Regions from separate parts of the Streptomyces sp. NPDC087300 genome, predicted to be linked through region 3. Evidence: riboswitches for the same ligand, from Rfam matches in the RefSeq annotation. Region 3 holds a riboswitch; each other region holds the start of a gene.
What was found. Region 3 has a riboswitch for cobalamin ahead of ACIO9J_RS22175 (energy-coupling factor ABC transporter permease). Riboswitches for the same ligand answer to the same signal wherever they lie in the genome.

Region 1 (4,825 bases), on a different contig from region 3:
GGGGGCGAGCTTGGCGGCGGCGGTGAACTGCGGGACGTTCCAGGGCACGACGGCGGCGACCACGCCCACCGGCTGGCGCCGCACGAGCAGTTTGCCGAGGACTCCGTCGCGCGCCTCCTCGTAGGTGAAGTCGCGGGCGACGGTGAGGGCCGCGTCCCACGCCATCATCGCGGCGAGCGCCTGCACCATCACGCTGGAGGTGTACGGGGTGCCGTTCTCCGTGCTGATGACCCGGGCGATCTCCTCGTGGCGTACGGCGATCCCGTCCTTGATCCGGGTGACGACCGCGATCCGTTCGTCCAGGGTCATGCGCGGCCAGGGCCCGTCGTCGAACGCCCGGCGGGCGGTGGCGACGGCGCGGTCCACGTCGGCGGGGGCCGCGTGCGGCACGCGGGCGAAGACCTTTCCGGTGTGCGGGGAGACGACGTCGATGACGCCCTTGCCGAGCGGGTCCACCAACTCCCCGCCGATGAACAGCTGTCCGTGTTCCACGAGCTCGGTCATGGCTGACTGCCTCCTGCGGAGCGCTTTCTGACACCGTTTCAGAACTGATACCAGTTCTAGTTGGAGGAGTCCACGGACCGGACGCGCAACCGGCCGCCGATTCGGTCGACTTGGGCGACCATTGAAACTAGTTCTAGTTATAGTGGCGGCACCCGGCGACGAGAGACGCGGCACCCGGCGACAGAGACGAGGCCCCATGACCCCGCAGGTGACCGACCCGCCGGTGATCGAGCACGGCGGCGGCGTCTGGAGCATCAAGGTCCCGATCCCCGACAACCCCCTCGGCTTCACCCTCGTCCACCTCCTGGCGACCGACCGCGGCCCGGTCCTCGTCGACACCGGCTGGGACGACCCCACGTCCTGGGACACCCTGACCGCGGGACTCGCCCGGTGCGGCGTCGCCGTCGGGGACGTGCACGGCGTGGTCATCACCCACCACCACCCCGACCACCACGGTCTGTCCGCGAAGGTCCGCGACGCATCGGGCGCGTGGATCGCGATGCACGCGGCCGACGCCTCCGTGGTGCGCCGCACCCGCGCCAACCCGCCCGGCCGCTGGTACGCCTACATGGCCGCCAAGCTGACGGCGGCCGGCGCGCCCGCCGAGCACGTCGCCCCGCTGGTCCGCGCCGCCGAGGAGGGCCGCCCCAGGAAACTGCCGGGACTCGACCCCGCGCTGCCCGACCGCGACATCGCCCCCGGCGAGCTCCTCGACCTCGCGGGCCGCAGGCTGCGCGCGATCTGGACCCCTGGCCACACCCCCGGCCACGTCTGCCTGCACCTGGAGGAGGACCACCCCGCCCGGCTGCGGGGCAACGGCCGCCTCTTCTCCGGCGACCACCTGCTGCCCGGCATCAGCCCGCACATCGGCCTGTACGAGGACCCCGACGACGCCACGGTCACCGATCCCCTCGGCGACTACCTCGACTCCCTGGAGCGGGTCGCCCGCCTCGACCCGGCCGAGATCCTCCCCGCCCACCAGCACGCCTTCACCGACGCCCCCGCCCGCGTCGGCGCGCTCATCGCCCACCACGAGGAGCGCCTGACCGGACTGCACGCCCTGCTCGCCGAACCCCGCACCGCCTGGCAGCTCGCCGAGCGGATGGAGTGGAACCGGCCCTGGGCCGACATCCCCTACGGCTCGCGCAACATCGCGGTGTCGGAAGCGGAGGCCCATGTGCGGCGCCTGGTGAAGCTGGGCCGCGCCGAGGTCGTGCCCGGCGGCGACCCGGTCACCTACGTGGCGGTGTGACACCCCGGGGCGGCCGGTGCGCCGCCCCCGCCGCCCGGCCCCGCCCCGTACGGGCCGGTAGAGTGGGCGAGTCGTCCTCACGCCCGTACAGGGGGAAGCCGGTGCGAATCCGGCGCTGACCCGCAGCCGTATGACCGCCTTGGCGGAGAGCCGGAATGCCCGGTGCGGAACGTGACCGGCTCGCTTCATCGGACCCCCCGATGAGCGGCACCGTCGAGGTATACGGAGCCGGAGCCGCCCGGAAGCCGTGCTCGCAACGGTCCGTGCCGCCCCGCTCCCCGCAGGGAGAGGCAACCCGCCGCATCATGAACGTTCGCCACAGCGCAGCGGTCCTGGCCGCCGCCGTAGCCGTGTTCGGCTCCGCCGCCGCACCGGCCGCTTTCGCGGACGACGCGAAGCCGTCGCCCTCCACCGCGCTCCCCTCGGGCCTCTACGGCAAGAGCGACCCCAAGTTCGACGGCGTCTTCCGGCAGTCGTACGCCCTGCTCGCCCAGCACACGGAGGGCGTCAAGCCCGCCGCGAAGGCCGTCGACTGGCTGACCGGGCAGCAGTGCGCGAGCGGCGGTTACGCGGCCTACCGCGCGGACGCGAGCGCGCCGTGCGACTCCAAGACCATGGTCGACAGCAACTCCACCGCGGCCGCCGTGCAGGCGCTCGCCGCGCTCGGCGGCGAGAAGAAGACGGTCGGCAAGAGCGTCGAGTGGCTGAAGTCCGTACAGAACACGGACGGGGGCTGGGGCTACAACCCGGGCCTGCCCACCGACGCCAACTCCACCGGCATCGTGATCGGCGCCCTCGTCTCGGCGGGTGAGAACCCCGCGGACGTGAAGTCCAAGGACGGCAAGTCCGCCTACGACGCGCTGCCCGAGCTCGCCATGGACTGCGGCAAGGACGGCGGCGCCTTCGGTCTCGCCGACCCCAAGTCCGGCAAGCTCTCGCCGAACGCCGACGCCACCGCCGCCGGTGTGCTGGGCGGCCTCGGCAAGGGTCTCGTGGTGTCGCAGCCCAAGAAGGGCCAGCCCACGAACCCCAAGTGCGCGAAGCCCGAGAACGTGACGCAGGCCGCGAGCAACGGCGTCGGCTATCTCCTCGACACCCTCGGCAAGACCGACGACCACCTGATGTCCTCGATGCCGGGCGCCGACGACCAGCCCGACTTCGGCAACACCGCCGACGCGGTGCTCGCGCTCGCCGCCGCAGGTGAGAAGGACCAGGCGAAGAAGTCCGCCGAGTGGCTCTCGAAGAACTCCGCGGACTGGGCCAAGCAGTCCGGTCCCGCCGCCTACTCGCAGCTGGTCTTCGCCGCCAACGCGGCCGGGATGGACGCCCGTGACTTCGGCGGCGCCGACCTCGTCAAGCAGCTGAACGCCACGGGCCCGGCGCCGGAGACCGCGTCGAAGTCCCCGTCCGCCGACTCGGACGAGGAGAAGAAGGACGACGGCGGCGGCGTCAGCGTCTGGTGGATCATCGGCGTCGGCATGGTCGCCGGCATCGGCATCGGCTTCCTCTACAGCGGCAACCGCAAGAAGAAGCAGCCGTGACCGCGGGCCGTGCGCGGCGCGGGCACCGGGCGGTCGTGGCGTTCCTCGCCACGCTGCTCTGCACCCTCGGCGTCCTCGCCGCCGCGCCCGCCCAGGCCGCCGGCTACCGCTACTGGTCGTTCTGGGAGCGTTCCGGCGACAGCTGGACCTACGCCACCCAGGGCCCGGGTACCGCGAAGCCCGACGACGGCGACGTACAAGGCTTCCGCTTCTCGGTCTCCGAGGACACCAAGGACTCGGCGAAGCCGCGCGGCGCGGCCGGCTTCGAGGACATCTGCGCCGACAGGCCCGCCAAGGACGGCCGCAAGCGGGTCGCCCTGGTCATCGACTTCGGCCTGGCCGAGGACGCGCCCAAGGGCGAGCGGCCGCCCGCCGCGCGCACGGCCTGCGCGCAGGTCGCCGAGGACGCCACCAGCGCCGAGGCCCTCGCCGCGGTCGCCAAGCCGCTGCGCTACGACAGCAACGCCCTGCTCTGCGCCATCTCCGGCTACCCGAAGTCGGGCTGCGGCGACCAGGTCTCCGGCGACGGCACGTCGAAGAAGGACCAGGCAGGTCAGGCCGACGGTGACAAGGGGGGCGACGGCGGCCCCTCGGTCGGTCTGATCGCCGGGATCGCCGCCGTCGTGGTGCTGGGCGGTGCCGCGCTGTGGCAGGCCCGCCGCCGTCGCGGCTGACGCGGGCCCGGACAGCACGATGACGGACCACGGCAGCCGCACGCCCACCGCCCTCGGGTGGCGCCTCGCCCCCGAGGCGCACCGGAGCAACGCCCTGCACCCGGGCGCCTGGTGGATCTGGGCGCTCGGCCTCGGCACGGCCGCCTCGCGCACCACCAATCCGCTCCTGATCGGCCTGCTGATCGGCGTCGCGGGCTATGTGGTGGCGGCGCGGCGTACGTCCGCTCCGTGGGCGAAGTCGTACGGCGCCTTCGTGAAGCTCGGCCTGGTCGTGATCGGGATCAGGCTCGTCTTCGCGATCGTGCTCGGCTCGCCGATCCCCGGCACACACACCCTCTTCACGCTGCCCGAGGTGCCGCTGCCCGACTGGGCCAAGGGCGTCCGGATCGGCGGCCGGGTCACGGCCGAGGGGCTGCTCTTCGCGCTGTACGACGGCATCAGGCTCGCGGGCCTGCTGATCTGCGTCGGCGCCGCGAACGCGCTGGCCAGCCCGGCGCGGCTGCTCAAGTCGCTGCCGGGCGCGCTCTACGAGGCCGGGGTCGCCGTCGTGGTGGCGATGACGTTCGCGCCCAACCTGATCACCGACGTACAGCGGCTGCGGGCCGCGCGCCGACTGCGCGGGCGCCCCGACAGAGGAATCAGGGGGCTCCTCCAGGTGGGCCTGCCCGTCCTCGAAGGCGCCCTCGAACGCTCGGTGGCACTGGCCGCCGCGATGGACGCGCGCGGCTTCGGCCGCAGCGCCGCCGTGCCCGCCGGGGTGCGCAGGGCCACCGCCGTCCTGACGCTCGGCGGACTCATGGGCGTGTGCGTCGGGACGTACGGACTGCTGACCGCGCAGGGCGCCGCGTACGGCC
Region 2 (4,825 bases), on a different contig from region 3:
CGACCGCCGAGTCCGTCGCCGCGAGGCGCGCCGCGAGTTCCTCCTCGGGGAGCGTGCCCGGCAGGATCGTGAGGACCTCCTCGGCCTCCACCAGGGGCTCACCGAGCCGGGCGGCCGCCGCGCTGACCGAGGTCACGCCGGGGATCACCTCGGTCGGGTAGCGGTCGGCCAGGCGCTTGTGCATGTGCTGGTAGGAGCCGTAGAAGAGCGGGTCGCCCTCGGCGAGCACGGCGACCGTGCGGCCCGCGTCGAGGTGTGCGGCGAGCCGGGCCGCCGCCGCCTCGTAGAAGTCGTCGAGCGCGCCCCGGTAGCCGCCGGGGTGGTCCGTGCCCTCCGTGGTGACGGGGTAGACCAGCGCCTCCTCGATGTGGTCGGCGCGGATGTGCGCGGCCGCGATCGAGCGGGCGATGGAGCGGCCGTGCCGTGCCGAGTGGTAGGCGACCACGTCGGCGGCGGCGATGACCTCGACGGCGCGCAGCGTCATCAGCGACGGGTCGCCGGGCCCGAGGCCGACGCCGTAGAGCCGTCCCCGCAGGGCGTCTTGGGTGGTTTCGGTGTTCACTCCGCCTCGCTCGCAATCGCGTTGATCGCCGCCGCGGCCATCGCGCTGCCGCCGCGCCGTCCCCGTACGACCAGGTACTCGATCCCCGACGCGTGTCCGGCCAGCGCGTCCTTGGACTCGGCGGCGCCGACGAAGCCGACCGGGATGCCGAGCACGGCGGCCGGGCGCGGGGCGCCCTCCTCGATCATCTCCAGGAGGCGGAAGAGCGCGGTGGGCGCGTTGCCGATGGCGACGACGGAGCCCTCCAGGCGGTCGCGCCAGAGTTCGAGCGCGGCGGCGCTGCGGGTGGTGCCGAGGCGCGCCGCGAGGTCCGGCACGGACGGGTCGGCGAGCGTGCAGATGACCTCGTTGTCCGCGGGCAGCCGCTTGCGCGTGACGCCGCTCGCGACCATGTTCGCGTCGCAGAGGATCGGCGCGCCGCCGCGCAGCGCCGCGCGGGCGTCGGCCACCACCCGGGGGCTGAAGGCGAGGTCGCGCACGAGGTCGACCATCCCGCAGGCGTGGATCATCCGCACCGCGACCTGGCTGACGTCGGCGGGCAGGCCCGCGAGGTCCGCCTCCGCGCGGATGGTGGCAAAGGACTCGCGGTAGATCGCCGCGCCGTCCTTCTCGTAGTCGAACACTGTGCTCTCGCTCATCTCGTGGCCGTTCCGGCCGTCGTGGTCGTCGTGGTCGTGGGGCGTCGTCATGTGCGTGGTCAGGTCGGGTGCGGGGGCGTACGGGCGGTGGTGACCGCCTCCGTCACGGTGGCGCCCGCCACGGGCACGACCGAGCCGCCGGTGCGCAGGGTCACCTCGTAGCGGCCGTCCGCCGTGGCGAGGACGTCCACCCAGTCGCCGTGCGGATGCCCGCACCGGCGCTCGCAGCCCGACCAGTGGACGGGGAGTCCGGCGCGGCCGGGCACGGCGTCCGCGCGGACGTCGGCGAGCGACTTGGCGCAGCCGGGCCGCCCGGTGCAGGCGCCGACGCCGAGCCAGGGCGACGCGGGCTCGGTCACGAACCCGGCGTCGGCGAGGACCCGAAGGCGCTCCCGCGCGGCCTCGTCGGTGAACCCGGGCACGACGAATCCGCGCCAGGGCGTGACCCGTACCTCGTCGCCGGGCGCGGGCAGCAGCGCGCGCAGCTGGGCCGCGCTCACCCGTCCCAGCGGGGCCGTGACCAGCACGGCACCGCCGAGGACGCCGGGAGGCGGCGGGCCCTGAACCGTCGTCCCCGCGACCGGTGCCGGGGCCGCGGCCGCCGTCGCAGGAACGCCCGCGTCCGCCAGCGCCCGCGCCACCTCGACGGCCCGCCCGGCCGGCAGCTCGGCCACCCGCCAGGCGCCGTTGCCCGCCGCCAGCGCGGCCGTGCGGAACGCCCCGGCCGCGGCCAGCGCGGCACGGGGAGCCTCGGCGCCCGGCACCCGGAACGTGGCGGCGCCGAGCCGAAGCAGCGCCGTGCCCGCCGATTCTGCGATCAAGGTCACATCGGCGCCGAGCCCCGCCACGTCCCCGCGCCCGTCGTCGGCGGCGAACAGGAAGCGGCCGGAGAGCTCCGCGGTCCACTCCTCGGCGCAGAGGAGTCCGTCCAGCTCACGGGCCCACAACTGCACGTCGGCGTGGCCGAGTCCGTCGATTCCGGCCAGCGGCGACGCCACCACGTTGCGGACGCGCTCGTGCCGTTCGGAGGGGAGCAGGCCCGCGTCCGAGAGGAGCGCCGAGAGTGCGCCGCCGCAGGTCTCGCCGAGGCCGCGCAGCTCGACGTTGCCGCGTGAGGTGATGCTGAGGTGACCGTCCGCGAGCCGCTCGGCGGCGGTGGCCAGGACGTCGACCTGACGGGACGTCAAGAGGCCGCCGGGCAGCCGGAGTCGGGCCAGGCCGCCGTCGTCGGCGCGGTGCAGGCGGAGGGCTCCGGGGCAGGCGTCGCCCCGGTCGCGTATGAGGGATTCGCCCTGTTGTGTGGAGGTTGCTCGGGTGGGCGGCATGGCGGCGAGCATACCCACGCGGATCCGGCGGGGCGCCTCCCGATACCGGCCGTCCTGGCAGGTGGCCGCCCACCGCGACCTGGGCAGGACTTACTATGCAGGCGGCGGACCGCCAGGTCCGTCGACGCCAGCGACGGCGTGGGTCCACCAGGACCCGATGGAGGAAGCCCGGTGCGAATCCGGCGCGGTCCCGCCACTGTGAGCCCCACCGACGTGGGGTGAGCCAGGAACTCCTGCCGTCCAACACGACCACCCGGGGCGCGGACACCCCGAGGAAGGCCTGCGCCCGCATGCTTCTGCTGCTGTCGACCTCCGACACCGACCTGCTCAGCGCCCGTGCTGCGGGGGGTCCCGTCGACTACCGGTTCGCCAACCCATCGCGCCTCGACCTGGCCGAGCTTCCCGCGCTCCTGGACGGCGCCGACCTCGTCGTCGTACGCCTCCTCGGCGGTGTCCGCGCCTGGCAGGACGGCCTCGACCAGCTGACCGCGAGCGGCCTGCCCGTCGTCGTGCTCACCGGTGAACAGGCCCCCGACGCCCAGCTGATGGCCTCCTCCACCGTGCCGGTCGGCATCGCCGCGGAGGCCCACGCCTACCTGGCGCACGGCGGCCCAGCCAACCTGGAGCAGCTGGCCCGCTTCCTCTCCGACACCGTGCTGCTCACGGGCCACGGCTTCGAGCCGCCCGCGCCCGCCCCCTCCTGGGGCCCGCTCGAGCGCACCGCCCGCGCCGTCGAGGGCCCGACCGTCGCGGTGCTCTACTACCGCGCCCACCACATGAGCGGCAACACCGCGTTCGTGGACGCCCTGTGCGGCGCCATCGAAGACGCGGGCGCCCGCCCGCTGCCGCTGTACGTGGCCTCGCTGCGCGCCCCCGAGCCGGAGCTCATCGAGGAGCTGCGCGCCGCCGACACCATCGTGACCACCGTGCTCGCCGCGGGCGGCACCAAGCCCGCGGAGGCGTCGGCGGGCGGTGACGACGAGTCCTGGGACGCGGGCGCGCTCACCGGCCTCGACGTGCCGATCCTCCAGGCGCTCTGCCTGACCGGGTCCCGCGCGGCCTGGGAGGAGAACGACGAGGGCGTGTCGCCGCTGGACGCCGCGAGCCAGATCGCGGTGCCGGAGTTCGACGGCCGCCTGATCACCGTGCCGTTCTCGTTCAAGGAGATCGACGAGGACGGGCTCCCGGCCTATGTGGCCGACGCCGAGCGCGCGGCCCGGGTCGCCGGAATCGCCGTACGGCACGCCCGTCTGAAGCACATCCCGGCCGCCGACAAGCGCCTCGCCCTGGTGCTCTCCGCCTACCCGACCAAGCACTCCCGGATCGGCAACGCGGTGGGTCTGGACACCCCCGCGTCCGCCGTCGCGCTGCTGCGCAGGCTCATCGGCGAGGGCTACGACTTCGGGGCCACCGAAGAGATCCCCGGTCTCGTGTCCGGCGACGGCGACGAGCTGATCCGCGCGCTGATCGACGCGGGCGGGCACGACCAGGAGTGGCTCACCGAGGAGCAGCTGGCCGCCAACCCGGTCCGCATCCCGGCCGCCGACTACAAGCGCTGGTACGCGACGCTCCCCGCCGAGCTGCGCGAGTCGGTCGAGCGGCACTGGGGTCCGCCGCCGGGCGAGATGTTCCTCGACAAGTCCCGGGTGGGCAACGGCGGCGACCCCGAGGGCGACATCGTGCTGGCCGCCCTGCGCCGCGGCAACCTGCTGATCCTCATCCAGCCGCCGCGCGGCTTCGGCGAGAACCCGATCGCGATCTACCACGACCCCGATCTGCCGCCCTCGCACCACTACTTGGCGGCGTACCGCTGGATCGCCGCGTCCGCGACGGACGGCGGTTTCGGCGCCGACGCGATGATCCACCTCGGCAAGCACGGCAACCTGGAGTGGCTGCCGGGCAAGAACGCGGGCCTGTCGGCCGCCTGCGGTCCCGACGCCGCGCTCGGCGATCTGCCGCTTATCTACCCCTTCCTGGTCAACGACCCGGGCGAGGGCACCCAGGCCAAGCGCCGCGTGCACGCCACGCTCATCGACCACCTGGTGCCGCCGATGGCCCGCGCCGACTCCTACGGCGACATCGCGCGCCTGGAGCAACTCCTGGACGAGTACGCCCAGATCAGCTCCATGGACCCGGCCAAGCTGCCCGCGATCCGCGCCCAGATCTGGACGCTGATCCAGGCCGCGAAGCTCGACCACGACCTCGGTCTGGAGGAGCGCCCCGGGGACGACGGCTTCGACGACTTCCTGCTGCACGTCGACGGCTGGCTCTGCGAGATCAAGGACATGCAGATCCGCGAC
Region 3 (4,825 bases):
GTTGCGGCCGAGCAGCGCGAGCGCGCGGCCCTCGACGACGTCGAAGTCCAGACCGCTGAGGACGGTCGGGCCCTCTTCGTAGGCGTAGGAGACGCCGCGCAGCGCGACCAGGGACGCGCCGCCCGGGTCGCGGGGAGCGCCGGGCTCGCTCATGGCAGGAACCTTTCCAGTACGAGGGTGAGGGCCGTCAGGGCCACCAGCAGGGCCGCGCTCGCCGTCACGAAGCGGTGCGAGACCCGGGCCTCGGGCACCAGGACGCGCAGGGTGCCGTCGTAGCCGCGCCCGGCGAGCCCGGCTTGGAGACGCCCCGCACGGTCGAAGGCCCGCACGAACGCGGTGGCGCCGAGACCGCCGAGCGAGCGCCAGGTGGCGGCCCGCGTGGTGTGGCCGAGGCGGGCCGCCTGCGCCTGCCGGATCCGGCCCATCGAGTCCAGGAGCAGGAAACTCATCCGGTACGTCACGAGCGCCACGTCGACGACCGGCGCGGGCACCCCGGCCTTGACGAGCCGGGGCAGCAGGTCCGACATCGGCGTCGTGAAGGCGAACAGGAGTACCCCGAGCGAGGCCGCCGACGTCCGCAGGAGCAGACCGCCCGCGCGCGCCGGGCCGCCGTCGGCGAGCGTGAGGAAACCGTCGGGCCCGCCGACCTGCACCAGCAGGGTCAGGGCCCCGGTCACGCAGAAGCCGAGCGGCACCCGGTAGGCGCGCCACAGTTTGCGCGGCGGCACACCGGCCGGTCCGAGCAGTACCGCGAGCGCGGCGGTGAGCACCAGGGCGGCGCCGGGCCAGGGCGGAAGGGAGATGGCGAGCACGGTGAGGCCGAGCCCGAGCACGGCCTTGTCCACGGGATGGCGGCGGCGCCAGCGACTGCTGTGCGCCGCCGCGTCGATGGGCAGCACGCGGGGTCAGACCTCTTCGGTCCCGGGGCGCACGCCCTGCGCCTCGCCTTGCGTGTTCGTACGCTCCGCACCCTGACGGCGCCCCTTGCGCAGCCCGAAGTAGTACGCGAGCACGCCCGCGCCGAGGGCCGCCTGCAAGGCGAAGAGCGCCGACTCGACCTCGCCCGAAGGCGGCTCGTACAGGGGCGAGAACCAGGGCTTGTAGTCCGGCTTGATCTCCGTGATCGCGGTCTCGGCCTGGGCGTCGGCCCCCGCGAACGGCTCTTCCTTGTCGTCGCCGAGCCCGAGCACCAGGGGCAGCACCGCGAGCGCGGCCACGATGACGAGCAGCAGTGTGTTGATCTTCGCGTTCCGGCTCATCAGGCGTTGGCCTCCGTCTCGGCCTTGGCGGCCGCGGCCGGCTTCTTGGGGGACAGCAGGACACCGAGCCGGGTCAGCTCGCCCTTGCTGGACTGCACGAGCAGGCGCATCACCACGACGGTGAGCAGGCCCTCGCTGACGGCCAGCGGGATCTGGGTGACCGCGAAGATGCCGCCGAACTTGCCGAGCGCGCCGATGAACCCGCTGCTGGGGTCGGGGAAGGCCAGGGCCAGCTGGACGCTGGTGACGCAGTACGTGGAGAGGTCGGCGACGAAGGCGCCGAAGAACACGGCGACCATCAGCGGCACGTCGTACCGCTTGAGGAGCCGGTAGACGGCATATCCGGCCCAGGGCCCGACGATTGCCATCGAGAAGACGTTGGCACCGAGCGTGGTGAGGCCGCCGTGGGCGAGCAGCAGGGCCTGGAACAGGAGCGTGATGGTGCCGAGCACCGTCATGATCGGCGGCCGGAACAGGATGGCGCCGAGCCCCGTCCCCGTGGGGTGCGAGCAACTGCCCGTCACCGAGGGGATCTTCAGGGCGGATAGGACAAAGGTGAAGGCTCCGGAGGCGCCGAGGAGCAGGGTGCTCTCCGGGTGCTCCTTGACTTCACGGGTCAGGGAGCGGACTCCGTGGACGACGAACGGCGCGGACGCTACGCCCCAGGCGATCGCGTGCGCCGGTGGGAGGAAACCCTCGGCTATGTGCATGGCTCGGCAGACCCTCTCCAGCACCTCGTGGATGGACAACGCGCCCTGGCCGGTCTCCTGGCTGACGGGTCGTACCGACCTGACTCCGCCTTCCCGGGCGCGTGCGCGCCCAGTGGCTGCCGCGAGGGCTGGAGCCGGACTTCCCGATCACAGTGGCGAGGGCCGCACCGGCATCACACCGGATTTCCCGTTCACCAAGGCGTCGTGACAGTAGTCCGCAACTGATCAAACTGACAACCTGCGCACGGGGGAGCCGTGGGGGCGCACGCAAGCGCACACTCCCATGGCGTACGCCCCGCGCTCACCCCTGCTCGTACACGTGGAACCCGCGGCCCGACTTCCGGCCGAGCAGCCCCGCCTCGACCATCCGCTGGAGCAGCGGAGGCGGTGCGTAGAGCGGTTCCTTGAACTCGTCGTAGAGCGATTCGGCGATGGACGCGACGGTGTCGAGCCCGATCAGATCGGCGAGCCTGAGCGGGCCCATCGGGTGGGCGCAGCCCAGCTCCATCCCGGCGTCCACGTCCGTGGCGGTGGCGAATCCCGACTCCGCGAGACGGATCGCGGACAGCAGGTACGGGACGAGGAGCGCGTTGACGACGAAGCCCGCGCGGTCCTGGGAGCGCACCACGGTCTTGCCGAGGACATCGGTGACGAACTCCTCCGCCGCGGCCACCACCCGGGACGAGGTGTGCAGGGAGGCGATCACCTCGACGAGCGGCAGCACGGGCACCGGGTTGAAGAAGTGCAGACCCAGGACGCGGTCCGCGCGGTGGGTGGCCATGCCCAGGCGCATCACGGGCACCGACGAGGTGTTGGTGGCCAGGATGGCGTCCGGATCCTCGACGATCTTGTCGAGCGCGGCGAACACCTCCGTCTTGACCGAGGTGCTCTCCACGACCGCCTCGACCACGAGTTGACGGTCCGCCAGCTCGTCGAGACCGCCCGTGAAGACGATCCGGGCCAGGGCGTCCTCGGCCGAGAGGCGGTCCAACTTGCCGCGCTGTACGGCACGTTCGAGCGAGACGGCGACCCGCTCACGGGCCGCGCCCGCCGCGACGGCGTCCGCCTCGCAGACGACGGTGTCGAGCCCGGCCCGCGCGCAGACCTCCGCGATGCCGGCCCCCATCTGACCGCCGCCCACGACGCCGACGCGGGTGATGCGGGGACGTGTGGCGCTCATGCGAGGGCCTCCGCCTTGAAGGTCAGGTGCCGGGCGTACGCGTCGGTGGTGAAGAAGGCGGGCAACTCCCGCTCCAGCGCCGTGCGTTCGAAGAGGGCGACGACCTCGTCGACCCGCGCCCAGGGGTACTCCTTGCCGAGAGCCGCGGCCTCGTCCGCGACGATCTCGCGCACCGTCTCCCCGCTGACCAGACCGTGCCGCAGCCACTGCCAGATCTGCACGCGGGCGATCTCGGCGGTCGCCGCGTCCTCCATCAGGCCGCCCAGCGCCACGGCGCCCTGCCCGCGCAGCCACGCGTCGAAGTAGCGCAGCGCGACGGCGACGTTGGCGCGCACGCCCTCCTGGGTGGGCCGCCCGCTCGTACGGCGTACGGAGAGGAGCTCCGCGGCCGTGACCTCGACGTCGTCGCGGGTGCGTTCGAGCTGATGGGGACGGTCGCCGAGCACCTCGTCGAAGACCGCACGGCAGACGGGGACCAGGCCGGGATGGGCGACCCACGAGCCGTCGAAGCCGTCCTCGGCCTCGCGCTCCTTGTCGAGCCCGACCTTGCTGCGCGCGGCCTCGTCGGCCGCCGCGTCCCTGCCCGGCACCTGGGCCGCCATGCCGCCGATCGCGTGGGCGCCGCGCCGGTGGCAGGTGCGCACCAGGAGTTCGGTGTAGGCCCGCATGAAGGGGGCGGTCATGGTGACCTTGGCGCGGTCGGGGAGCACGAAGTCGGGCCGGTGGCCGAGGTTCTTGATCAGGCTGAACAGATAGTCCCAGCGGCCCGCGTTCAACCCGGCCGAGTGCGCGCGCAGTTCGTAGAGGATCTCCTCCATCTCGAAGGCCGCAGTGAGCGTCTCGATCAGGACGGTGGCACGGACCGTGCCGCGCGGAATGCCCAGCAGGTCCTGGGCGAGCACGAAGACGTCGTTCCAGAGCCTGGCCTCGTAGCGGTTCTCCAGCTTGGGCAGATAGAAGTACGGGCCGCGCCCGGCCTCGATCTGCCGCCGCGCGCAGTGGAAGAAGTACAGGCCGAAGTCGACCAGGGCGGCGGGGACCGGCCGCTCGTCGACGACCAGGTGCTTCTCGACGAGGTGCCAGCCGCGCGGCCGTACGACGACGGTGGCGAGCTCGTCGTCCTCGCGCAGCCGGTACTCCTTGCCCTCGGGCGTCGTGAAGTCGATGCGCCGCTCGACGGCGTCCAGCAGGGTCAGCTGCCCGCCGATCACGTTCTCCCAGGTGGGCGACGTGGCGTCCTCGAAGTCGGCCATCCACACGCGGGCACCGGAGTTGAGCGCGTTGACGGCCATCCGGCGCTCCGGAGGCCCGGTGATCTCCACCCGGCGGTCGGTGAGCCCCGGCCCCGGCGCCGCCACGCGCCAGTCGGGATCGGCGCGGACCGCGGCGGTCGCCCGGGGGAAGTCGAGGGGCACACCGGACGCGATCCGCTCGGCGCAGCGGCGCCGCTCGGCGAGCAGCTCGAACCGCCGGGCGGAGAACGCGGCGTCGAGCCGCCCGATGAAGTCGAGGGCCTCCGGGGTCAGGATCTCGTCGTACCGGTCACCGGGTTCGCCGAGAACCCGGACGGTGCCGGTCAAAGTGGAGGTAGGCATGGGGATCTCCTCGGTGGGAGCGGTCCGGTCGGGGAGCGGGCGCGGCGGGGGCGCCCCGTAAGGGGCGCGGAGAATTGCGCG

Region 1: linked by a shared signal. The riboswitch ahead of ACIO9J_RS18430 (prenyltransferase/squalene oxidase repeat-containing protein) and the one ahead of ACIO9J_RS22175 (energy-coupling factor ABC transporter permease) in region 3 are both predicted to bind cobalamin.
Region 2: linked by a shared signal. The riboswitch ahead of cobN (cobaltochelatase subunit CobN) and the one ahead of ACIO9J_RS22175 (energy-coupling factor ABC transporter permease) in region 3 are both predicted to bind cobalamin.

What each region holds. Positions count from the first base shown of each region.
Region 1 is NZ_JBIUYI010000004.1:581,834-586,658, reverse strand. Features, by position in the region: gene ACIO9J_RS18440 (aldehyde dehydrogenase) at 1-504, opposite strand, end outside; gene ACIO9J_RS18435 (MBL fold metallo-hydrolase) at 701-1,756, shown strand; cobalamin riboswitch at 1,814-1,938, shown strand; gene ACIO9J_RS18430 (prenyltransferase/squalene oxidase repeat-containing protein) at 2,062-3,297, shown strand; gene ACIO9J_RS18425 (SCO2322 family protein) at 3,294-3,971, shown strand; gene ACIO9J_RS18420 (energy-coupling factor transporter transmembrane component T) at 3,991-4,825, shown strand, end outside.
Region 2 is NZ_JBIUYI010000010.1:299,186-304,010, reverse strand. Features, by position in the region: gene ACIO9J_RS35770 (precorrin-2 C(20)-methyltransferase) at 1-535, opposite strand, end outside; gene ACIO9J_RS35765 (precorrin-8X methylmutase) at 559-1,185, opposite strand; gene ACIO9J_RS35760 (cobalamin biosynthesis protein CobG) at 1,260-2,537, opposite strand; cobalamin riboswitch at 2,643-2,781, shown strand; gene cobN (cobaltochelatase subunit CobN) at 2,816-4,825, shown strand, end outside.
Region 3 is NZ_JBIUYI010000005.1:421,713-426,537, forward strand. Features, by position in the region: gene ACIO9J_RS22160 (energy-coupling factor ABC transporter ATP-binding protein) at 1-153, opposite strand, end outside; gene cbiQ (cobalt ECF transporter T component CbiQ) at 150-899, opposite strand; gene ACIO9J_RS22170 (energy-coupling factor ABC transporter substrate-binding protein) at 906-1,259, opposite strand; gene ACIO9J_RS22175 (energy-coupling factor ABC transporter permease) at 1,259-1,969, opposite strand; cobalamin riboswitch at 1,999-2,183, opposite strand; gene ACIO9J_RS22180 (3-hydroxybutyryl-CoA dehydrogenase) at 2,271-3,149, opposite strand; gene aceB (malate synthase A) at 3,146-4,744, opposite strand.